DNA from 2 places in the Geobacillus sp. G4 genome. Region 1 is predicted to be linked to the other one. Evidence: a T-box and tRNA genes for the amino acid it is inferred to sense, from the RefSeq annotation. Region 1 holds a T-box; the other holds one or more tRNA genes.
What was found. The T-box of region 1 lies ahead of ileS (isoleucine--tRNA ligase). A T-box ahead of a tRNA ligase gene usually reads a tRNA of that ligase, here a tRNA-Ile.
Positions count from the first base shown of each region.

Region 2: it encodes a tRNA-Ile, which carries the amino acid that the T-box ahead of ileS (isoleucine--tRNA ligase) is inferred to sense. The anticodon was not compared.

Region 1 covers NZ_JBEPJY010000001.1:257,197-276,375, reverse strand. The annotation lists gene ABS784_RS01350 (UDP-N-acetylmuramoyl-L-alanyl-D-glutamate--2,6-diaminopimelate ligase) at 1-199, shown strand, start outside; gene ABS784_RS01345 (hypothetical protein) at 196-657, shown strand; gene mraY (phospho-N-acetylmuramoyl-pentapeptide-transferase) at 636-1,610, shown strand; gene murD (UDP-N-acetylmuramoyl-L-alanine--D-glutamate ligase) at 1,611-2,966, shown strand; gene spoVE (stage V sporulation protein E) at 3,020-4,120, shown strand; gene divIB (cell division protein DivIB) at 4,333-5,118, shown strand; gene ABS784_RS01320 (DUF881 domain-containing protein) at 5,099-5,803, shown strand; gene ABS784_RS01315 (DUF881 domain-containing protein) at 5,832-6,548, shown strand; gene ABS784_RS01310 (small basic family protein) at 6,550-6,912, shown strand; gene ftsA (cell division protein FtsA) at 7,108-8,376, shown strand; gene ftsZ (cell division protein FtsZ) at 8,404-9,537, shown strand; gene spoIIGA (sigma-E processing peptidase SpoIIGA) at 9,915-10,829, shown strand; gene sigE (RNA polymerase sporulation sigma factor SigE) at 10,882-11,601, shown strand; gene sigG (RNA polymerase sporulation sigma factor SigG) at 11,721-12,500, shown strand; gene ABS784_RS01280 (YlmC/YmxH family sporulation protein) at 12,598-12,840, shown strand; gene pgeF (peptidoglycan editing factor PgeF) at 13,088-13,912, shown strand; gene ABS784_RS01270 (YggS family pyridoxal phosphate-dependent enzyme) at 13,909-14,583, shown strand; gene ABS784_RS01265 (cell division protein SepF) at 14,597-15,025, shown strand; gene ABS784_RS01260 (YggT family protein) at 15,029-15,301, shown strand; gene ABS784_RS01255 (YlmH family RNA-binding protein) at 15,424-16,197, shown strand; gene ABS784_RS01250 (DivIVA domain-containing protein) at 16,276-16,788, shown strand; T-box leader at 16,886-17,106, shown strand; gene ileS (isoleucine--tRNA ligase) at 17,160-19,179, shown strand, end outside.
Region 2 covers NZ_JBEPJY010000004.1:264-5,323, forward strand. The annotation lists tRNA gene ABS784_RS05965 (tRNA-Met) at 1-70, shown strand, start outside; tRNA gene ABS784_RS05970 (tRNA-Asp) at 76-151, shown strand; tRNA gene ABS784_RS05975 (tRNA-Phe) at 324-399, shown strand; tRNA gene ABS784_RS05980 (tRNA-Thr) at 782-854, shown strand; tRNA gene ABS784_RS05985 (tRNA-Lys) at 1,027-1,099, shown strand; tRNA gene ABS784_RS05990 (tRNA-Gly) at 1,107-1,181, shown strand; tRNA gene ABS784_RS05995 (tRNA-Leu) at 1,187-1,272, shown strand; tRNA gene ABS784_RS06000 (tRNA-Arg) at 1,278-1,351, shown strand; tRNA gene ABS784_RS06005 (tRNA-Pro) at 1,358-1,431, shown strand; tRNA gene ABS784_RS06010 (tRNA-Ala) at 1,440-1,512, shown strand; tRNA gene ABS784_RS06015 (tRNA-Met) at 1,530-1,606, shown strand; tRNA gene ABS784_RS06020 (tRNA-Ile) at 1,612-1,688, shown strand; tRNA gene ABS784_RS06025 (tRNA-Ser) at 1,708-1,798, shown strand; tRNA gene ABS784_RS06030 (tRNA-Thr) at 1,815-1,890, shown strand; tRNA gene ABS784_RS06035 (tRNA-His) at 1,898-1,970, shown strand; tRNA gene ABS784_RS06040 (tRNA-Gly) at 2,144-2,214, shown strand; tRNA gene ABS784_RS06045 (tRNA-Ile) at 2,221-2,294, shown strand; tRNA gene ABS784_RS06050 (tRNA-Asn) at 2,504-2,578, shown strand; tRNA gene ABS784_RS06055 (tRNA-Ser) at 2,586-2,678, shown strand; tRNA gene ABS784_RS06060 (tRNA-Glu) at 2,683-2,754, shown strand; gene ABS784_RS06065 (B3/B4 domain-containing protein) at 3,057-3,722, opposite strand; gene queG (tRNA epoxyqueuosine(34) reductase QueG) at 3,775-4,917, shown strand; gene ABS784_RS06075 (amidase domain-containing protein) at 4,979-5,060, shown strand, end outside.

The sequences.
Region 1 (19,179 bases):
AGTAAGCGCTGAGATCGGAAAGCATGTGACGATTCCTGACCGTGAAGAGGCGATCCGCTACGCCATTGGCCAGGCGCAGGAAGGCGATGTTGTGTTGATTGCCGGCAAAGGGCATGAAACGTATCAAATCATTGGCAACGATGTGATTGAGTTTGACGATCGCGCTGTTGCCCGAGCGGCAGTGAAGGAGAGAGGATGACCATGATCGCATACAGGACGGTGCAATCGATGGCGGTGGAGGCGCGCGGCATTGTTGATGAAACGATCCGCTTTCACGCCGTGTTCGTCAACCCAGCCAAACAAGTGAAAAAAGGGTTGTTCGTTCCGCTCGAAAACGGGGCGGAAACATTGAAAACGGCGATTGAACACGGAGCGATCGCTTCATTTTGGCGTCTGGGAGAGCCGTTGCCGCGCTACATTCCAAATCAATTTCCGATCTTTTTCGTTCCGTCGCCGCTCGAGGCGGCAGCGGCATTGTTCGAGCGATACTTGGAGCAAGACCGTGCAGAGGGTGTGCAGTTTTTCTTCGCTCTTCCTGAAGACAGCCCCCTTGCTGGCGAGGCTGTGCGCCGCCGACTGGCGGAATTGGAGAAGCGATGGCTGGACGCTCGGCCGTTTAAAGGATGTGACGATGCATGCCAGAACAAGCGATCGTGATTGCCATGGCGGTTTCCTTTCTCATCACTGTCGTTTTGTCGCCGCTGTTCATCCCGTTTTTGCGGCGGTTGAAATTCGGACAAAGCATCCGCGAGGAAGGGCCGAAGTCGCATCAAAAAAAATCAGGCACGCCGACGATGGGCGGCATCATGATTTTGTTGGCGATTGTGGCGACGACCTTATGGATCACACCAAAAATCGCCGGCTTGTCGACGAGGACGTATTTGCTGTTGTTGGTCACCGTCGGCTATGGGGTGCTCGGCTTCCTCGACGATATGATCAAAGTCGTGATGAAGCGAAATCTTGGCTTGACGAGCCGGCAAAAATTTATCGGCCAGCTCCTTATCGCAGCCATCTTTTTTGCCGTCTACCGCCAAAGCGGCTTTTCGACGGTGTTACATATTCCCGGCGCCGATTGGTCGGTCGACCTCGGATGGGCGTACGGCGTGCTCTTGTTGTTCATGCTTGTCGGCGGTTCGAACGCTGTCAACTTGACCGACGGGCTTGACGGGCTGCTTGCCGGAACGGCGGCGATCGCCTTTGGCGCTTATGCCGTCTTGGCTTGGAATCAAGGCCAGTACGATGTCGCTGTATTTTGCGTCGCTGTTGTTGGCGCCGTGCTTGGCTTTTTAGTGTTTAACGCCCACCCAGCGAAAGTGTTTATGGGCGACACCGGCTCGCTCGCACTTGGCGGGGCGATCGCCGCTGTCGCTGTCCTGACGAAGCTTGAGCTGTTGCTTGTCATCATCGGCGGTGTGTTTGTCATCGAGACGCTGTCGGTCATCATTCAAGTGGCTTCGTTCAAAACGACGGGACGGCGCGTGTTCCGCATGAGTCCGCTTCATCATCATTATGAGCTTGTCGGCTGGTCAGAATGGCGGATCGTTGTGACGTTTTGGGCCGTCGGCCTTTTATTTGCGATGCTAGGAATTTATATCGAGGTGTGGATGTAATTGAAACCGACTCGTTTTTATCAACATCGTCGTGTGCTTGTCATTGGATTGGCGAAAAGCGGAGCGGCGGCAGCTCGGCTTCTTGCGGAGTTAGGCGCTAAGGTCGTCGTCAATGATCAAAAGCCGCTTTCGGAAAACATGGAGGCCAAGCAGCTTGAACCGCTGGGCATTCGCGTCGTTTGCGGCGGTCATCCGCTTGAACTGCTTGATGAGCCGTTTGACCTTGTCGTGAAAAACCCGGGCATTCCGTACACGAACCCGATGGTGAAAAAGGCGCTTGAGAAGGGGCTTCCGGTTGTGACCGAAGTGGAGCTTGCTTATCACATTTCCGAAGGGCCGTTTATCGGCATCACCGGGTCCAACGGAAAAACGACGACGACGACGCTCATTTACGAAATGTTAAAAGCGGACGGCCAAGATCCGCTGCTTGCCGGCAACATCGGCCTTGTCGCCTGCGAGGTGGCGAGGGAAGCGAAGCCGGGGCAATGGCTTGTCACGGAACTGTCTTCGTTCCAGCTTGCCGGCATTGACAAGTTTCGCCCAGCCATTGCGGTTTTGCTCAATATTTTCGACACCCACTTGGACTACCACGGAACGAAAGAGGCGTATGCAGCGGCAAAGGCGAACATTTTCCGCAATCAAACGGAGCGCGATTATGCCGTCGTCAATGCCGACGATCCGCTCGTGATGAACATTGCCTCCTCGGTTCGATCGCAAAAAGTGCTGTTTTCGGCGACGAAGCTTCTTGGCGAAGGGGCGTACGTTCAAGATGGCGCCATCTATTGGAACGGTGATCCAGTTATCAGAATCGCTGACATCGTTCTTCCTGGACAGCACAATTTGGAAAACATTTTAGCGGCGGTGGCGGCCGCCAAGCTGGCCGGCGCCAGTGATGAGGCGATCCGCCAGGTGCTGGCGACGTTTTCCGGCGTGAAACATCGGCTTCAGTATGTGGCGGAAATTGACGGCCGGCGGTTTTACAACGACTCGAAAGCGACGAACATCTTAGCGACGCAAAAGGCGCTTTCAGCGTTTGCCGGCGAGCCGGTCATTTTGCTCGCTGGCGGGCTTGACCGCGGCAATGAGTTTGATGATCTTCTCCCGTATTTGCAACAGGTGAAGGCGGTCGTACTGTTCGGCCAGACGGCGGATAAAATCGGCCGCATCGCCCAAAAAGCGGGAATAGAAACGATCCGATATGTCGATAATGTGGAAAAAGCCGTCCCGGTTGCTTTCGAGCTTTCCGAGCCGGGCGACGTCATTTTGCTCTCTCCAGCATGCGCCAGCTGGGATCAATACAAAACTTTCGAGGAGAGAGGGGACATTTTTATCAATGCCGTGCATAAGTTGAAATAGAGGGAAAGGGACAGCCCTTCCCCTCTAGTTTACAAAAATAGAGGTGTTGGGCATTGCCGCGGAAAAAGTCTGCGCCGGATTTTTTGCTCATTCTTTTGACGTTTTCGCTCTTGGCCATCGGACTTATTATGGTGTACAGCGCGAGCGCCATTTGGGCGGAATACAAATTCAACGATTCGTTTTTCTTCGCCAAGCGCCAGCTATTGTTTGCGGGCGTCGGCATTATCGCTATGTTTTTTGTCATGAACATCGATTATTGGGTGTGGCGCGACTGGTCGAAAGTGCTGCTTGGCGTCTGTTTTGTGCTGCTCGTTCTTGTGCTCATTCCCGGCATCGGCATGGTTCGCAACGGGTCGCGCAGCTGGATCGGCGTCGGGGCGTTTTCGATCCAGCCGTCCGAGTTTATGAAGCTGGCTATGATCGCTTTTTTGGCCAAATATTTATCGGAAAACCAAAAAAAAATTACGTCATTTAAACAAGGATTGTTGCCGGCGCTTTTGCTTGTGTTTGCCGCGTTCGGCATGATTATGCTGCAGCCGGACTTAGGAACGGGCACCGTTATGGTTGGTACGTGCGTGACGATGATTTTCGTCGCCGGCGCCCGTCTCAGCCATTTTGCCGGGCTTGGCGTTTTGGGGCTCGCTGGGCTTGCCGCCCTCATCCTGTCGGCTCCATATCGAATCAAGCGGATTACATCGTTTTTAAACCCATGGGAAGATCCACTTGGAAGCGGATTTCAAATCATCCAGTCGCTGTACGCCATTGGGCCTGGCGGCTTGTTCGGCCTTGGGCTCGGGCAGAGCCGACAAAAGTTTTTTTATTTGCCGGAGCCGCAAACCGACTTTATTTTCGCCATTTTAGCTGAAGAGCTCGGCTTTATCGGTGGTTCACTCGTTCTCCTGCTCTTTGCTCTTCTTCTTTGGCGCGGTGTGCGCATTGCCCTTGGCGCCCCTGACTTGTACGGAAGTTTTTTGGCGCTTGGCATTATTTCGATGATCGCGATTCAAGTGATGATCAATATCGGCGTTGTGACGGGACTGATGCCCGTTACCGGCATCACGCTCCCGTTTTTAAGCTACGGTGGATCGTCGCTGACGTTGATGTTGATGGCCATCGGCGTGCTGCTTAATATCAGCAGGCATGCCCGGTATTAGGCAAGCGGCGGATGTCCGCCGTTTTTTTGGCGTCTCTCGAACGCAGCCCATCGTCGAACGGTGCCGGCAAATGCGATAAAAACAGGCTCTCTCTTGCATTCATTTGTGATATAATGAAAATAAGTGCAAAAACAAAGAAACGGCAGCGGATGCCGTTTGTTTTTATACCGGTCGTTTCAGCGCGGGCTTTGAAGAAGAAAGCGGGGAATGCGATGGAAAAGGGAAAAGTCGTCGTCTTGGAGGACCGCGTGCCGAAACTGAAGGAGCGGCGCCGCCAGAAAGCGAACCGCCGGCTCATTGCGTACTTATCTTTCTTTTTTCTATTTATTTTGTGCGTCCTTTACTTCCAGTCGCCGCTTGGCGCTGTCGGGCATGTGGAAGTGAGCGGCAACCGTCATCTCACAGCGGAGCGCATCATCAGCTTAAGCGGCATTACGAAGCGGACAAGCTTTTGGAAAGTGAATGAACAAAACGTGGAAAAAAAGCTCACTCGCCATCCAGAAATTAAGGAGGCCACAGTGGAAAAACAGCTGCCGAACACGATCGCCATCCACGTCCGCGAATGGCGGCGAATCGCTTATGTGTATGACCGGCAAACGTTTTTTCCATTGCTTGAAAACGGGCGGCTGTTAAAGCAAGAAGGGACGAAGACGGCGCCAAGCGATGCGCCGGTGCTTGTCGGCTGGAAAGACGGCGACGCCATTGCTGAAATGACGGGGCAGCTCGCCGAACTGCCCGCGGCCGTGCTGGGCGCCATGTCGGAAATTCACTACAAGCCGACGAGGGAATATGAAGACCGCGTCATCGTCTACATGAATGACGGTTATGAAGTAAGCGCGACAATCCGGCAATTTGCGGACAAGCTGTCGCATTATCCTGCGATTGCCGCCGCGCTTGACCGAAACGTCAAAGGAGTCATTCATTTGGAAGTCGGCAGCTATTTTGTTCCTTACTCCCCCCCGAAAAAGGAGGATGGCGATGAAACGACAAGCCCGTAGCCGCCTCCTGCTGACGTTGATCTGCTTGATCTTCGGCGCCATGCTCGGGTTCTCGTACCAACATGCGAAAAACGAAGCATCCCGCCGCGAATGGAGCGACAGCGAGTGGAAAAAAGAGTACGAATATCGCTCGGCGCTTCTTGCTTTGCAAAAAGAAAACCGGTCGCTCAAGCAGCAGCTTGTCAAAAAGCAGGAGGAGCTGGCTGCGTGGGAGAAGAAGCTGGCCGAGGAGCAGGAGAACGAGGCCGGATTGGCAAAAGAAGCGGAACAGCTGCGCATGCATGTCGGAAAAGCGAGGGTGAAAGGGAAAGGTGTAGCAGTCACCCTTTCCGATTCCTCTTATATCCCCTCTGAAGCGAGCGCTACCAATTATATCGTTCATGAACAGCACGTATGGAAAGTTGTTCACGAGTTGCTCATTTCCGGCGCCGAAGCGGTCGCTATTAATGGGCAGCGCATTTCCCACCGTTCATACATCGTCTGCAACGGCCCAGTCATTGAGGTCGATGGAACGCAGCATGCCGCTCCGTTTGTCATTTCGGCCATTGGCAATCCGGACGTGCTCATGTCCGCTCTAGAGCTTCCCGGCGGCATCGTCGACGAACTTGTCGAAGACCATATCGACGTAAAAGTGGAAAAGCAAGGAGCGATCGTGTTGGATCCGGTGTTTGCGCCCGAGCCGTAAAACGGGCGGAAAGGGGCGGTGAAGCGCATTGGAACGGAAAAATCGATTCTATTTTGCCGGCGTAGCTGCCATATTCGGTGTGATGCTGGCCGTCGGGCTTCGGACGACGCTGCATCCGGAAGGACGCGACACGCGCGACATTTGGGAGTTGCGCGCCGATTTGACAAAAGAGCAGAAGCTTGAACAACGGCTGCTTGAGGAGCTAGAGAGTTACGAGGAAACATTGCGCCGCTACCGGCGGGAACACGAGGCGGGCGGCGCGACAGAGCTTGAAGCGACAGTCGTGAAGCTGAGGGAAGAAGCCGGGCTGACAGAAGTGAGAGGAAGCGGTCTCGTGTTGACGATCGCGCCGCTTTCGGCGGCCGGCTACGTTGGTCCGGCCGTTGCCGCCGTATCGCCCGAGCTATTGCAACGGTTAGTGAATGAGTTGAACAAATACGGGGCGAAAGAAATCGCCATCGACGGTGAGCGACTGACGAACCGGACGGCCATTCGCGATGTCAATGGCGCAACGAAAGTCGGGAGCCGCTCAGTGAGGCTGCCAGTCGAAGTGAGAGCAATCGCCGATGATGCGGACAAGCTGTACAGCGGGCTCGCCGTTTCGCCGATCCGCGATGATTTCGCCGTGGAAAACTTGGAGCTGTCAATATCCAAGCCCCAGCCGCTCGTTGTCATTCCGCCCGCGGCTAGCCGCCCTGATGTGAAATACATGGAGACAGCGAACGGCGGCAAGGAGGAGAAATAGCATGTGGCTTCCGCTTCTCGGATTGCTTCTTGGGTTTGCCATCGGCGTTTTCGCCGGCTGGGAAGTTCCCGATGAATATTCCAATTATTTGTCGATTGCCATTTTGGCCGCCTTTGATACATTAATCGGAGGATGGCGCGCCCACCTGCAGCGGACGTACGACGAAACCGTATTTATAACCGGGTTTTTTTTCAACATTGTTCTGGCCGCAACTTTAACTTTTCTTGGGGTGCATCTTGGTGTAGACTTGTATTTAGCGGCTGTGTTCGCCTTCGGCGTCCGCTTGTTTCAAAACATTGCCATCATCCGCCGCCTTTGGCTTGCTGAGTGGGCCAAGCGGCGGTACAATCGCGAAAAAAGTTAGGCAAAAGACAGGGAAAGTGTTTTCGCGTGTTGAATTATATAGGGTAAAACAAAATATAGTGTTGTTGCGAAACTCGCAAACTAGACATAGACCAATAGACAAAGAGATGGGAAATTTCAGCCGAAAAAGGAGGTGTCGCTGCTTACTGAAACGCCGGCCGGCACCGGCGCGTTTTTAGTAGGCAGATGCCAAAAAATGAGCAGCAATGAGATCGTCGTTAGCCTGGATGTCGGAACATCGAGCGTGAAAGTCATCATCGGGGAAATGCTAGGCAGCTCCATCAATATTATCGGGGTGGGCAATGTCAAAGCGGAAGGGCTCAAAAAAGGGGCGATTGTTGATATAGATAAAACGGTGCAGTCGATCAGACGGGCCGTCGAGCAAGCGGAGCGGATGGTCGGTTTATCGATCCGCCGTGTGATCGTCGGGGTGGCCGGCAGCCATATCCAGCTCCATGACTGCCACGGCATTGTCGCCGTCGCGAGCGAAAACCGGGAAATCAGCGATGAAGATGTCGCCCGCGTCATCGATGCCGCGCAAGTCGTCTCTATTCCTCCCGATCGGGAAATCATCGGCGTCGTTCCGCGCCAGTTTATCGTCGACGGGTTGGACGGCATTCATGATCCGCGCGGCATGCTCGGCGTCCGCTTGGAAATGGAAGGCACTATGGTGACTGGTGCGAAGACGGTATTACATAATCTTCTTCGCTGTGTGGAGCGGGCAGGCTTGGAAATCAGCGATATTTGTCTTCAGCCGCTGGCGGCCGGTTCGCTCGTGCTGTCCGATGACGAACGGCATTTGGGGGCGGCGCTCGTTGACCTGGGAGGCGGCTCGACAACGGTCGCTGTCTTTGAGCAAGGGACGTTGCAAGCTGTCTCTTCGCTGCCGGTCGGCGGGGAGCACATTACGAAAGACTTGGCCATCGGATTGCGGACGACAACGGACGATGCCGAAAAAATCAAACTGAAGCACGGACATGCATTTTACGACTACGCTTCGGAGGAAGAAGTGTTCAGCGTGCCGATCATGGGCACCGATCAACAACAGCAGTTCAGCCAGCTGGAGATCGCCGATATTATTGAGGCGAGACTGGAAGAAATTTTGCAAATGGTTCAGCAGGAAGTGCGTCGTCTCGGGTTTCGCGATCTCCCCGGCGGCTATGTGCTGACCGGCGGCGTCGCCAATATGCCAGGGTTGCTTGAGCTGGCCCACGTCGTTTTAGGGACGAGCGTCCGCATTGCCATGCCGGATTATATCGGTGTGCGCGACCCGCAGTATACGATCGGCGTTGGCTTGCTCAAGTTCGCCTACCGGCAGGCGCAGCTGCAAGGGAAAACGGTCCCGGCTGCCGCTGCGGTGGAGCCGGTCGAGCGCTCCTCGCCAAAACAGCAGTCGAAACCGAAAAAGAAAGAAGACCATTTTGGGAAGAAGGTCAAGAGATTTTTTGGTTCTTTCTTTGAATAGAGATTGAAATTTTAGGAGGATTTGGCCATGTTGGAGTTTGAGACAACAGTCGATCAGTTGGCAACGATCAAGGTGATTGGAGTCGGGGGCGGCGGCAACAACGCCGTCAATCGGATGATTGAGCATGGGGTGCAAGGTGTAGAGTTTATTGCGGTCAATACGGATGCACAGGCGCTCAACTTGTCGAAGGCGCCGATCAAGCTGCAAATCGGGGCGAAGCTGACACGCGGCTTGGGCGCGGGGGCGAACCCAGAAGTTGGAAAAAAAGCAGCTGAGGAGAGCAAAGAGCAAATTGAAGAAGCGCTTCGCGGCGCCGATATGGTGTTTGTCACCGCTGGCATGGGCGGCGGCACGGGAACTGGCGCTGCCCCGGTCATCGCCCAAATTGCGCGCGAGTTAGGGGCGCTTACGGTCGGCGTTGTTACACGCCCGTTTACGTTTGAGGGGCGCAAGCGGGCGACGCAGGCCGCAAGCGGCATCGCCGCCATGAAAGAGGCGGTCGATACGCTCATCGTCATTCCGAACGACCGGTTGCTTGAGATTGTCGACAAAAATACGCCGATGCTTGAGGCGTTCCGCGAAGCGGACAATGTGCTGCGCCAAGGGGTGCAAGGCATTTCCGATTTGATCGCCGTGCCGGGGTTGATCAACCTTGACTTCGCTGATGTGAAGACGATCATGTCGAATAAAGGTTCGGCATTGATGGGGATTGGTATCGCCAGCGGCGAAAACCGAGCTGCTGAGGCAGCAAAAAAAGCCATTTCCAGCCCGCTGTTGGAGACGTCGATCGACGGCGCGCAAGGGGTGCTCATGAACATCACCGGCGGCATGAACTTAAGTTTGTACGAAGTGCAGGAGGCTGCCGATATCGTCGCTTCGGCGGCCGACCAAGAAGTGAACATGATCTTCGGCTCCGTTATTAATGAGAACTTAAAGGACGAGATCATCGTGACGGTCATTGCGACCGGATTCAACGAAAACGTCGCTTCGCAGCCGCGGCCGCCGCGCATTGGCATCGGCACTGTGCCGAAAGCGGCGCCGGCGCCAAAGCGGGAAAAGCGCGAAGAGCCGATACAAGACTATGCGGCGCTCCGCTCGGGGCAAGCAGAAGATCCGCTTGACATTCCCGCTTTCTTGCGCAACCGCAACCGCCGCCGCTAGATGGCGAAACGAGGGTGTCCCAAAAGCAACGGGACACCCTTTCTTCATCACAAGATGCATGCACGAACGTGCACGAAGCACTTTGGTGAAACAATATATTGTATCTCTCTTAAAGAAAGACGATCTTTTGAGACAGCCTCGCTTTTCCGATTAGGACCAAAAACTTCTCGCGTTGGCCGCCCGCTCTCTCGCAACGAAAGGGCGAAAAAGAGAAGGCGGGCTAGGCTTTCGTGCCGGCCGATTTGATCCGCCGTGGTTCCCCCTGTTTTGACAAAACATCTCCTTTTTCACCGCCACCGATTGACAGACTTTCCCTCGCAAGGTGCTATATACTTGTTTCAGACAAAGCCGATATGGGCGGGGGAGGGGCTTGACGGTTGGTCGTCTATCTCGATGTGATTTGGCTGTTGAACGTCTGTTTTGACGCGTTGCTTCTTTGGCTGACGGCGCTCATGCTCAAGCGGCCGATCGTCTGGTGGCGTCTGTTGGCTGGGGCGTTGATCGGTTCGCTGCTTGTCATATTGCTGTTTACCCCGTTTTCCGCCATCGCCCAGCACCCGTTGGTAAAAGTAGCTGTTTCCGTGTTGATCGTGTGGGCCGCCTTCGGGTTTAAGCGCCCGCGCTATTTGCTTGAGAATATGCTGGCGTTTTACTTTGCCACGTTCGCCGTCGGCGGCGGCATGCTGGCGGTTCATTATGTTTTCGCGCACCAACTGTCCGTCCGCCAAGGAATGCTTCTCATGCATCATCCCGGAGCGGGCGATCCGGTCAGTTGGCTGTTTGTTGTCATCGGGTTTCCGGTTTTATGGCTTTTTTCTCGCCGAAGGGTGGAGGCGATTCGCGAAAAAAAACTGCGGTTTGAATATATCATTGAGGTCAAGATCGTATGGGACGGGCGGCCGCTTATGCTGCGCGGCTTGATTGACAGCGGCAACCAGCTCGTCGATCCGTTGACAAAAACGCCGGTGATGGTAGTCGAACAGGAAAAAGCAAAGGCCGTGCTTCCTGAGGAGCTACTGGGTTGTCTCAGCTCTCCCATGATGCTGGCTTCCCCGCCGGAGCGGTGGGTCCATCGCCTCCGTCTCATTCCGTACCGTGCGGTCGGCAGCGGTCCACAAATGATGGCGGCGGTTAAGCCAGACCGCATTATGCTGCGGTACGAAAACGAATGGTTGGAAGTAGCGCAAGGGCTTGTGGCGCTAAGCGCTGATCCGCTGTCGACGGATGGGGAGTACGACTGCATCGTCCATCCGAAAATGGTGCAGGCGGGAAGAAAGCTGACCGCTTCGTAGGTTTTGTTAGTATATCATACTCACTTTTGATCCGTTTAGAAGGGGGATTTTCATGAGAAAATGGAAACTTCGCTTCATGAACTGGCTGTATAAGCTTTTGGCCAAGCTTGGCCTGAAGGCGGATGAAATTTATTATATCGGAGGCAGCGAAGCCCTCCCGCCGCCGCTGACAAAAGAAGAAGAGGAGCAGCTGATTGCCAGGCTCGCCGCCGGTGATGACACGGCAAGATCGCTTTTGATCGAACGCAATTTGCGTCTTGTCGTCTACATTGCGCGCAAGTTTGAAAACACCGGCATTCACATTGAAGATTTGATCAGCATTGGAACGATCGGCCTCATTAAGGCGGTCAACACGTTCAACCCAGAGAAGAAGATCAAGCTGGCGACATACGCGTCGCGCTGCATTGAAAACGAAATTTTAATGTATTTGCGCCGCAACAACAAAGTGCGGGCGGAAGTGTCGTTTGATGAACCGCTCAATATCGACTGGGATGGCAACGAGCTGTTGCTTTCCGACGTGTTGGGAACGGATGACGACGTGATTACGAAAGATTTGGAAGCGGATGTCGACCGGCGCTTGCTCTTAAACGCCTTGCGCCAGCTGAGCGACCGCGAGAAGCAAATTATGGAATTGCGTTTTGGCCTCTCCGGCGGCGAAGAAAAGACGCAAAAAGACGTCGCTGATTTGCTCGGTATTTCGCAATCGTACATATCGCGGCTCGAGAAGCGGATCATTAAACGGTTGCGCAAAGAATTCAATAAAATGATGTAGCGGGCGGCGGGAGCGAAATTCCGCCGCTTTTTCCGCGTCGGACAGGCTGTGCATATTTTTCCCTTCCAAGGAGATACTGAAAACTGACGACTTAGCATCTCCTGATGGGAGGGAACAACTTGACGAGGAACAAAGTCGAGATTTGCGGCGTAGACACTTCGAAGCTTCCCGTCCTCAAAAATGAGGAAATGCGTGAACTGTTTCGACGGATGCATGAGGGGGATTTGGAGGCAAGAGAAAAATTAGTAAACGGCAACTTGCGCCTCGTGTTGAGCGTCATTCAGCGCTTCAACAACCGAGGCGAATTTGTCGATGATTTGTTTCAAGTCGGCTGCATCGGACTTATGAAATCGATTGATAATTTTGACCTCAATCAAAACGTGAAGTTTTCCACTTACGCCGTGCCGATGATCATCGGCGAAATCCGCCGCTATTTGCGCGACAACAACCCGATCCGCGTTTCGCGCTCGCTGCGCGACATCGCCTACAAAGCGTTGCAAGTGCGAGAGCGGCTCATGAGCGAGACGGCGAAAGAACCGTCAACCGAGGAAATTGCCAAAGAACTCGGCGTCGCCCATGAGGAAGTGGTTTTTGCCCTCGATGCCATTCAAGATCCTGTTTCGTTGTTTGAGCCGATTTACAACGACGGCGGCGACCCGATTTATGTGATGGACCAGCTGAGCGATGAGCGCAACCGCGACAGCCAATGGATCGAAGAAATCGCCTTGAAGGAAGGGCTTCGGCGGTTGAATGAGCGGGAAAAAATGATCATCCGCAAACGCTTTTTCCAAGGAAAGACGCAAATGGAAGTGGCCGAGGAAATCGGCATTTCCCAAGCGCAAGTGTCGAGGCTCGAAAAAGCGGCGATCCGGCAAATGAATAAAAACATCCAAGTGTGACAGGCTGCAGGTGCAGCCTTTTTCTTTGGCACATAACTGCACATTTGGCTTCATATAGATGAAAAAGAGGGAGAGAGGAAAGGCGGGGAGAAAAACCGTGATGAGAATTTCCGAATTTCAGACGAAAGATGTCGTCAATGTAGCCAATGGGAAGAAGCTTGGCAATATTGGGGACATTGATATTGATTTAGATACTGGAAAAATCCGCTCACTCATTATTTTAGGCGCCGGAAAGATGCTCGGGCTGTTCGGCCGCGAAGAGGCGGTCGTCATTCCATGGCAGAACATCGTCAAAATCGGAGCCGATGTTATTTTAGTCCGCCTTCATGATTCCGATTAAACGGCTGGTGCAACGATTGGCCCCGTCGCTTGCAACGCGGCAGGACGATGTTGCAGACCTTTCCGCTTTTCGTGGGCAGATCGGCTATGCCGCCAGCGCGGTTTTCGGGCGGCAATAAGGGTTGGACAATTTCTGCGGCAATGTTTCGACAAAATCATAAATAAAGGTTATCATGGACAAACAAACTATGATAAAATAGGAAAAAAAGTGATAAAAAACTACAAAAAACAGCGTGAGGTTGACGCGAATGCCGGACATTTTTCAACAAGAAGCCCGCGGCTGGCTCCGCTGCGGTGCGCCTCCGTTTGCTGGAGCCGTCGCTGGATTGACGACGAAACATGGCGGGGAGAGCAAAGGGCCGTTCGCTTCGCTGAATATGGGGCTGCACGTCGGCGACGATCGCACGGTTGTTGTCGCCAACCGCGGGCGTTTGGCGCAATGGCTCTCATTCCCGCTTGAGCGATGGGTATGTTGTGAACAAGTGCATGGCGCCGACATTCGGAAGGTGACGAAAAACGAACGGGGGAACGGAGCGCAAGATTTCGCCACGGCGGTTCCAGGGGTCGACGGGTTGTATACAGACGAAGCGGAGGTGTTGCTCGCGCTTTGTTTTGCCGATTGTGTGCCCATTTATTTTGTGGCGCCATCTGCTGGGTTAGTCGGCCTTGCTCATGCCGGGTGGCGGGGAACGGCGGGCGGCATCGCTGGTCACATGGTGCGGCTTTGGCAAACGCGCGAACACATCGCGCCGAGCGACATCTATGTTGCCATCGGACCTGCCATCGGTCCGTGCTGTTATACGGTTGACGACCGTGTCGTGGACAGTCTGCGCCCGACGCTTCCTCCGGAAAGCCCGTTGCCATGGCGGGAAACAAGCCCAGGGCAATATGCGCTCGACTTAAAGGAAGCCAATCGGCTTCAGTTGATCGCGGCTGGCGTTCCGAACAGCCATATTTATGTGTCAGAACGCTGTACAAGCTGTGAGGAAGCGTTGTTTTTTTCCCACCGCCGCGACCGCGGAACGACTGGAAGGATGTTGGCGTTCATTGGCCGAAGGGAGGAGACGGCATGACGGTGCGCGACAACTTGGCGGCCATTCGCCGAGAAATCGAGGCGGCCTGCGCTCGCGTCGGCCGCGATCCGGCCGGCGTGCGCATCGTGGCGGTCACTAAATATGTCGATGCCGAGCGGGCGATGGAGGTGCTTGACGCCGGCATTGCCGACCTCGGCGAAAACCGCTCCGACCAATTGATTGAAAAGCATGCACGGATCGGAAATCAAGCGACGTGGCATTTCATTGGGACGCTTCAGTCGCGCAAAGTCAAAGACATTATTGATAAAGTCGATTACATTCATTCACTCGACCGCTTGTCGCTCGCGAAAGAAATTGAAAAACGGGCGGTGCGGCCAGTAAAATGTTTTGTGCAAGTGAACGTGTCGGGGGAAGTGACCAAACACGGGCTCGCCCCCGAAGAAACGATTCCGTTTATTGAACAACTTCGCGCCTTTTCGCGCATCGAAGTCGTCGGATTGATGACGATGGCGCCGCACACGGACGACGAAGCGGTATTGCGCGCTTGCTTTCGCCAATTGCGGATGCTGAAGGAACGCGTTCAGGCGTTGGGAATGGCCCATGCCCCATGCACCGAACTGTCAATGGGCATGTCAAACGATTACACGATCGCCATCGAGGAAGGAGCGACGTTTGTGCGCATAGGCAGCGCGCTTGTTGGATCATTGTAGGAGGTGAAACCGGATGGGATTGATGAAAAAATTCCGTGATTATTTTTTAGAAGAAGACTACGAAGACTATGAAGAAGAATATGAGGCGCCACAGCCGGAAGAAGAGGCGCTGCCGAAGACGGCAGGCAAGGCGAACGTCGTCAGCCTGCAAAGCGTGCAAAAATCGGCGAAAGTCGTGCTTGCTGAGCCGAGGGTGTATGCGGAGGCGCAGGAGATCGCCGACCATTTGAAAAGCCGGCGCGCGGTCATCGTCAACTTGCAGCGCATCCAGCATGAGCAGGCGAAGCGGATCGTCGACTTTTTAAGCGGCACGGTGTACGCCATTGGCGGCGACATTCAGCAAGTCGGCACAAAAATTTTTTTATGCACCCCGGAAAACGTCGACGTCAGCGGCTCGATTTCGCTCGACGGCGAGGATGACAGACCGATGAAGAGGTGGTAGCTGTTGGATTATGTACTCACGTTTTTGACGACAGTGATTCAAGTGTACTCGTATGCGCTGATCATTTATATTTTAATGTCATGGTTTCCCAATGCGCGCGAAACGCGGTTCGGACAGATGTTGGCCGCTATTTGCGAGCCGTATTTGGAGCCGTTTCGGCGGGTCATTCCGCCGCTTGGCATCATTGACGTCTCCCCAATCGTCGCGTTTATCGTTCTTGAATTCGCGACGAGAGGGCTTCACGCCCTGTTCGACATTCTTCAGTCGCAGTTTTAACTTCGTTTTGCGCGCACGGCGCCGCCGCTCTCCGTCCGGCAGGCAAAAAGGCGGAAGGGCGAAACTCGCAGAGAGGAATCCGTTGTGGGTTCCTTTCTTCCATGAAAGCAAGGTGACGTCGAGTGGAGCTGTATCAGCATTTTCGCAAAGAGGAACATCCGTTCATTGATCAAGTGCTCGAGTGGAAGGAGATGGTGAGCCGTCAGTACGCTCCGAAGCTGACCGATTTTCTCGATCCGCGCGAGCAGCAAATCGTGCAAAGCATCGCCGGCGGTGCGGAAGATGTGCGCGCGTTCTTTTTCGGCGGCGCCCCGTTTGTCGAGCGGAAGCGGGTGTTTCTCGCTCCGCCGTATATCGACCCTGAGGAAGAGGATTATGGCATTGTACTGTTTGCCGTCCGCTATCCGGCGAAATTCGTTTCCCTTGAACATCGCGACGTGTTGGGGGCGCTGATGTCGCTTGGCTTGCGGCGCGGCAAGTTTGGCGATATTCTCATTCGGGATGGGGAAATTCAGTTTTTTGTTGCTGCTGAAGTCGCCGACTACGTCCGCTTGCATGTCGAAACGATCGGCAAAGCTCCGGTTGCGCTTGAGCCGCTTCCGTTGTCGGCAGCCATGCCGCTTGCCGAAACGTGGGAGGAAGGAACGGTCACGGTGTCTTCTCTAAGGCTCGATGCTGTGCTCGCTCAGGTGTTTCGCCTTGCGCGCGAGAAAGCGCGTGCGCTTGTTGAAAGCGGGCTTGTCAAAGTCAACTGGAAGGTGGTGGACAAGCCGGATTTCCTCTGCGGACCGGGCGATGTCCTGTCGGCGCGCGGTTTTGGCCGCTGCAAGCTGTTTTCGGTGGAAGGGCCGACGAAAAAAGAGCGCTGGCTCGTTCAGATTGGCCGACAAAAATAAGCAAATGACGGCAGGAAATCGGCAAACCATGTCGAATGAAAGTGAAGAAAAGGAATGATGGAGACGGAGGTGGCCGTTGTGCCGTTGACGCCATTGGATATTCACAACAAGGAATTCAGCCGCGGGTTTCGTGGGTACGATGAAGACGAAGTGAACGAGTTTCTCGATCAAGTCATTAAAGACTATGAAATGCTCATCCGTGAAAAAAAGCAGCTGGAAGAAAAAGTGGCCGAACTGACGGAAAAGCTGAACTACTTTGCGAACATTGAAGAGACGCTCAATAAGTCGATTCTTGTTGCACAGGAAGCAGCGGAAGAAGTGAAGCGGAATGCGCAAAAAGAGGCGAAGCTGATCATTAAAGAGGCGGAAAAAAACGCCGAGCGCATCATCAGCGATGCATTAGCGAAATCGCGGAAAATCGCCCTCGAGATCGAGGAGCTGAAGCGGCAGTCGAAAGTGTTCCGCGCCCGTTTCCGCATGCTTGTCGAGGCCCAGCTCGATATGATCAACAGCCGCGATTGGGACGAGTTGATGGAGTATGAGGCGCCGGATTTGGAAGAAGGGGCGAGAGAACCGCTGTCACAGCCTTGACGAACCGAAGACGTTTCGGTTATAATAATTGGCAAAAATCGCCGCATCAGCCGCCGTGGGAGGCGGTTGGCTTTTTTCAGGATGAATAGCGAAATAGCCATCGACGATGAAAGGGACAGTAGCTCTTGTACGACCGGTCGCAGCGAGCCGGGGATGGTGGAAGCCTGGCATCGGCGCAAGAGTGAACATCACCCTGGAGTTCCATGCCGAACATCAAGTAGGCCATGGCGCGTCATTCCCGTTACGAATGAAAAGAGGGCTGTGCGTCGTTTGCATGGCCAAGAAGGGTGGTACCGCGAGACCGTTCTCGTCCCTTGCCGGGGGGAGAACGGTTTTTTATTTGGAATCTATCGTTCGAAGGAGGAGCAAGGATGGATTACAAAGAAACGCTGCTCATGCCGAAGACCGACTTCCCGATGCGCGGCAACTTGCCGAAGCGGGAGCCGGAAATGCAAAAAAAATGGGAGGAAATGGACATTTACCGGAAAGTGCAGGAGTGGACGAAAGGACGGCCGCTGTTTGTTCTGCATGACGGCCCGCCGTATGCCAACGGCGACATTCATATGGGTCATGCGCTGAACAAAATTTTAAAAGATATCATCGTCCGCTACAAATCCATGAGCGGCTATTGCGCCCCATACGTGCCGGGCTGGGATACGCACGGCTTGCCGATCGAAACGGCCCTTGCCAAGCAAGGAGTTGACCGCAAATCGATGAGCGTCGCCGAGTTTCGCAAGTTGTGCGAGCAATACGCGTACGAGCAAATCGACAACCAGCGCCGGCAGTTTAAGCGGCTCGGCGTGCGCGGCGACTGGGACAACCCGTACATTACGCTCAAGCCGGAGTACGAAGCCCAGCAAATTAAAGTGTTCGGCGAAATGGCGAAAAAAGGGCTCATTTACAAAGGGTTGAAGCCGGTCTATTGGTCCCCGTCAAGCGAATCAGCGCTCGCTGAAGCGGAAATCGAATATAAAGACAAGCGTTCGCCGTCGATTTATGTCGCCTTCCCGGTGAAAGACGGCAAAGGCGTGCTTGAGGGCGATGAGCGAATCGTCATTTGGACGACGACGCCGTGGACGATTCCGGCGAACTTGGCGATCGCGGTTCATCCGGAACTGGACTACCATGTCGTGGAAACAAACGGGCAAAAATACGTCGTCGCTGCTGCCCTGGTCGAATCGGTGGCGAACGAAGTCGGTTGGGACGCATGGTCGGTCGTCAAAACGGTCAAAGGAAAAGAGCTTGAATACGTCGTGGCGAGACATCCGTTTTATGAGCGCGACTCGCTTGTTGTGTGCGGCGAACACGTCACGACCGACGCCGGTACGGGCTGCGTCCATACGGCGCCGGGCCACGGGGAAGACGACTTTCTCGTTGGGCAAAAATATGGGCTTCCGGTCCTTTGTCCGGTTGATGAACGCGGCTACATGACCGAGGAAGCGCCGGGATTTGCCGGGATGTTTTACGAAGACGCCAACAAGGCGATTACACAGAAGCTTGAGGAAGTCGGCGCTTTGTTGAAGCTTGGGTTTATCACCCACTCGTATCCGCACGACTGGCGGACAAAGCAGCCGACGATTTTCCGGGCGACAACGCAATGGTTTGCGTCGATCGATAAAATCCGCAACGAGCTGCTTCAAGCGATTAAGGAAACGAAATGGATTCCGGAGTGGGGGGAAATCCGCATCCACAACATGGTGCGCGACCGCGGCGACTGGTGCATTTCCCGCCAACGCGCCTGGGGGGTGCCGATTCCGGTCTTTTACGGCGAAAACGGTGAACCGATCATCACCGATGAGACGATTGAGCATGTGTCGAACCTGTTCCGCCAATACGGGTCGAACGTCTGGTTTGAACGCGAGGCGAAAGACTTGCTGCCGGAAGGATTCACCCATCCGTCGAGCCCGAACGGCATCTTTACGAAAGAAACGGACATTATGGATGTCTGGTTTGACTCCGGTTCGTCGCACCAAGCCGTGTTGGTCGAACGCGACGATCTCGTGCGTCCGGCTGATTTGTACTTGGAAGGCTCCGACCAATACCGCGGCTGGTTCAACTCATCGCTGTCCACCGCCGTTGCCGTCACCGGCAAAGCGCCGTATAAAGGCGTGTTGAGCCACGGCTTTGTCTTGGACGGCGAAGGGCGGAAAATGAGCAAGTCGCTCGGCAACGTCGTCGTGCCGGCGAAAGTGATGGAACAGTTTGGCGCCGACATTTTGCGCCTTTGGGTCGCTTCGGTTGACTACCAAGCGGACGTGCGCATCTCCGACCATATTTTAAAACAAGTGTCGGAAGTGTACCGGAAAATCCGCAACACGTTCCGGTTTATGCTCGGCAACTTGTTCGATTTCGATCCGAACCAAAACGCCGTGCCGATTGGGGAGCTTGGCG
Region 2 (5,060 bases), on a different contig from region 1:
TGGAGCAGTCCGGTAGCTCGTCGGGCTCATAACCCGAAGGTCGCAGGTTCAAATCCTGCCCCCGCAACCAAAATTGGTCCCGTAGTGTAGTGGTTAACATGCCTGCCTGTCACGCAGGAGATCGCGGGTTCGAGTCCCGTCGGGACCGCCATTGTTCCAAAATCACGAAAAATATGGTATGGCTCGGTAGCTCATTCGGTAGAGACGAGCATCCGCTTCATCGAATTCGCTTCGAGTTGCCTCGACGCATCGAGCGTCTTTGAATCAGCTTGTAGAGGAAGAGGCACAGAGCAATTCAACGAGCGAGTTAAAAAATAATATATGGCTCGGTAGCTCAGTCGGTAGAGCAAAGGACTGAAAATCCTTGTGTCGGCGGTTCGATTCCGTCCCGAGCCACCATTTTTATCATAGTTCCGAAAGAAGGTTCCCGCTTCATGCAAAGCTAAGTGGGAGTAGTTCACAGACATGTCAGATGTTCAAACCACCCCGGCTTAGTTCAATGGGTAGCGACGAACATTCGCATCGTCGAGTCTGTTGCGAGTTGCCTCGACGCACTCAGCTTCCTCGAATCAGCTTGCAGAGGAAGAGGCACAACCAGGCAGACAACATGAGTCACTAACTAATTTTAAATGTGCCGGCTTAGCTCAATTGGTAGAGACGAGCATCGGCATCATCGAATTGGCTGCGAGTTGCCTCGACGCACTCAGCTTCCTCGAATCAGCTTGCAGAGGAAGAGGCACAACTAGGCAGACAACATGAGTCACTAACTAATTTTAAATGTGCCGGCTTAGCTCAATTGGTAGAGCAACTGACTTGTAATCAGTAGGTTGCGGGTTCAAGTCCTGCAGCCGGCATTCTTATTCCTTAATAACCCCTTAAGCCATTAAGGCGGCAACCGCGAGCCATTAGCTCAGTAACGAGCGCTACATCTTCGAGTTCGCTTCGAGTTGTCCCGACGCATCTGACATCTTCGAATATGCTAGTAGAGGAAGGGACATCGTTGTCTCGGAGTGTTATTGAACCCATGAGCCATTAGCTCAGTAGGTAGAGCATCTGACTTTTAATCAGAGGGTCGGAGGTTCGAGTCCTCCATGGCTCATCGTCTTGCGGAAGTAGTTCAGCGGTAGAACACCACCTTGCCAAGGTGGGGGTCGCGGGTTCGAGCCCCGTCTTCCGCTCCACTTCCGCCGGGGTGGCGGAATTGGCAGACGCACAGGACTTAAAATCCTGGGGTAGGTAACTACCGTGCCGGTTCGAGTCCGGCCCTCGGCACTTGTGCGCTCGTAGCTCAATTGGATAGAGCATCTGACTACGGATCAGAAGGTTAGGGGTTCGAATCCTCTCGAGCGCGTTTTGTCGGGAAGTAGCTCAGCTTGGTAGAGCACACGGTTCGGGTCCGTGAGGTCGCAGGTTCAAATCCTGTCTTCCCGATTTATCATGGGGCCTTAGCTCAGCTGGGAGAGCGCCTGCTTTGCAAGCAGGAGGTCATCGGTTCGATCCCGATAGGCTCCACCTTTTGACTTAAATTTGGCGGTGTAGCTCAGCTGGCTAGAGCGTACGGTTCATACCCGTGAGGTCGGGGGTTCGATCCCCTCCACCGCCACCATTATCGGACCTTTAGCTCAGCTGGTTAGAGCAGACGGCTCATAACCGTCCGGTCGTAGGTTCGAGTCCTACAAGGTCCACCATTATTATTGTTGCTTTTTTGGAGGAGTACCCAAGTGGTTGAAGGGGTCGGTCTTGAAAACCGAGAGGCGCCGCAAGGCGCGCGGGGGTTCGAATCCCTCCTCCTCCGCCATGCACTTTAAAATCGTGCCGGCTTAGCTCAATTGGTAGAGCAACTGACTTGTAATCAGTAGGTTGCGGGTTCAAGTCCTGCAGCCGGCACCAGAACGAGGCGACTATGGCGAAGTGGTTAACGCACCAGATTGTGGCTCTGGCATGCGTGGGTTCGATTCCCACTAGTCGCCCTTTTCATTAATATTCTATATTTGCGGGTGTAGTTTAGTGGTAAAACCTCAGCCACGAGCATCTGCATCATCGAATCTGCTTCGAGTTGCCCCCGACGCATCTGGCTTCTATGAATCAGCTGGTAGAGGAAGGGGCATGGAAGCAGCGTGGCGGATGTTCAACTAAATGATATGCGGGTGTAGTTTAGTGGTAAAACCTCAGCCTTCCAAGCTGATGTCGTGGGTTCGATTCCCATCACCCGCTTTTTATGGGCCTATAGCTCAGCTGGTCAGAGCGCACGCCTGATAAGCGTGAGGTCGGTGGTTCAAGTCCACTTAGGCCCATTATTTTCCATTGAATATTTTTGGGTCATTCGCTATAATAATGGGCGAACAATGCCCCATCGTTCCACAGCAAAATCGGAGCGACGAGCTTCACATCTTCGAATTCGCTTCGAGTTGCCTCGACGCATCTCGCTTCCTTGAATTAGCTGGCAGAGGAAGAGGCAACGAGCACATTTGGAAGATGTGCATAACATATAGTTATTCATCATTCCGCAATAGCTCAGCGGTAGAGCAACCGGCTGTTAACCGGTAGGTCGTAGGTTCGAATCCTACTTGCGGAGCCATTTCTTTGGAGAAGTACCCAAGTGGCTGAAGGGGACGGTTTGCTAAACCGTTAGGTCGCAGTTTTGCGGCGCGCGGGTTCAAATCCCGCCTTCTCCGCCATAATGGCCCGTTGGTCAAGTGGTTAAGACACCGCCCTTTCACGGCGGTAACACGGGTTCGAATCCCGTACGGGTCACTGGTTGCTGGCACCAGAGATTCTGGTGCCCTTTTGTACAATTTCTTTTGTCGATTTTTGCGTTTTTTTCTTGCGATGCGTGTGGAAGTCTGTTATAATATCTCTCGTTAGCTTTAAAATTACGTTATGATTGTTGGGGACAACGCAGTGTTTCGTTTCGTTAAAGAACGAGGCATTGCGTTTTTTTCTTTATCACCCTAAACCGAGAAGAACCCCACTTCCACGCGTGAGCGTAGGTGGGAGAGAGTTCAAGTAGGGAGGGAGTCCCCCGTTTCCAACAGCAGGAAAGTGGGGGGAGAAGATCAAATGAACAATTGGGCGTCGGCTTCGCCGCCATGAATTTGCACAAACATCGTTTGGATGGCTTGAAGCTGGCGCTTGGCGGTTTCTTCTGGCGTTGATGGGAGAAAGTAAACGATTTGCAAAGCGTTTTTCGTTTCTCTCGTCACGGCGGTCCGCTCCGAATCGACGATCGGACTGCCAAACGGCCCTCGTTCATCTTTGCTGACGAGTTTGTTGGCAAAGTTGACTGTGCGGCCGTTTAACGCGATGTATTCATCTTGTTCCGTGCCGATCGTGAGCGTCACTGTCCCGTTGATGCGGTCTAGATCATAGATGCCGAGCGGAATTTTATAATAGAGTGAAAAAAAGTTGTTTATGTCCGCCGCTGAATGGATAGGCGGAATGAAGCTTTTTTTCTGGATGCGTCGGTACAGGCTTTCACTTGACGGTCGATAGCGGCTTGGGTCCGTTCCGATTTGTTTGAAAGTACGGCGCCATTCGACCATCTCAGGGATGTCGGCAATCGACTTTTCCTGCAGCTCGATGTAAAGAGATTCTTGAAACAGCTCAAGCCTCCCCCTTAACATTTGCGGTGAATCGCTGACCTCGATATGATGATAGCGGATGACGCCGAATTTACCAGAAGGAAGGCGTTGCTTTAGTTGTTCTGATATCACGCATTTCATCTTGATCACCTCGGATTTCATTTTACCATATATGACGAAAGGAGGGAAAACGATGGATGTTATGGCATTAAAGCAGGAAGTCATTGAGTACAGTCGGTCAATCGGCATTGATAAAATCGGATTTGCGAGCGCTGATCCGTTTGTTGAATTAAAGGAACGGCTGCGCCGCCAGCAGGAGCTCGGCTATCAGTCCGGTTTTGAGGAACCAGATATTGAGAAACGGACGAATCCTTCATTGCTTCTTCCGGAAGCAAAATCGATTATTGCCATTGCTCTTGCCTATCCGTCTAAAATGAAAAATGCGCCGCGGGGGACAAAGACGGAACGGCGCGGCGTTTTTTGCCGCGCTTCATGGGGAAAGGACTACCACGATGTGTTGCGGGAACGTTTGCAGCAGCTCGAGGAGTTTTTGCTGGCCAAAGTGCCCCATGCCCGCGTTCGCTCGATGGTGGATACCGGAGAGCTCGCTGATCGGGCGGTGGCGGAACGAGCAGGGATCGGTTGGAGCGGCAAGAACTGCTCTATTATTACACCGGAGTTTGGATCGTATGTGTATTTGGGAGAAATGATTACGAATATTCCATTTCCCCCTGATGAACCGGTTGAAAACCGATGCGGCACGTGCACGAAATGCATTGATGCCTGCCCGACCGGGGCGCTTGTGCAAGGAGGGCAACTGAACGCACAGCGGTGCCTTTCCTTTTTAACGCAAACGAAAGGCTTTTTAGCCGACGAGTTTCGGGAGAAAATCGGGAACCGGCTGTACGGCTGCGATACATGCCAGCAAGTCTGCCCGGAAAATAAGGGGAAAGACTTTCATTTGCATCCAGAATTCGAGCCGGATCCGGAAGCGGTAAAGCCGAAGCTCATCCCGCTGCTTCAGATGAGCAACCGTGAATTTAAAGAAACATTTGGGGCCATGGCGGGTTCATGGCGTGGGAAAAAGCCGATTCAGCGCAATGCCATTCTGGCGCTCGCCCATTACAAAGACCAAACCGCGGTGCCGCACTTACTGCGTTTGTTGAAAGAGGATAGCCGTCCCGTCATCCGCGGGACGGCGGCGTGGGCGCTCGGGAAAATCGGGGATCCAAGCGCTAAGCCTTACTTGGAGGCCGCGCGGCAAACGGAGGCGGATGCCGATGTGATCGCTGAGATTGAAAAAGGACTGAAACTGTTGGCTGAGGCAAAGGAATAGGGAAAAAAACGCAGCTTCCCCACATAAGGTAGTAACAAAAACGAAAGTGGTGGAAAGCAGCATGAAAAAACAGTTGCGCGCGTGGTTGGATGAGCGAGCCCGCTCGTTTGTGTCGGAAAGCAATATCCGAAGCGAAGAGGCGG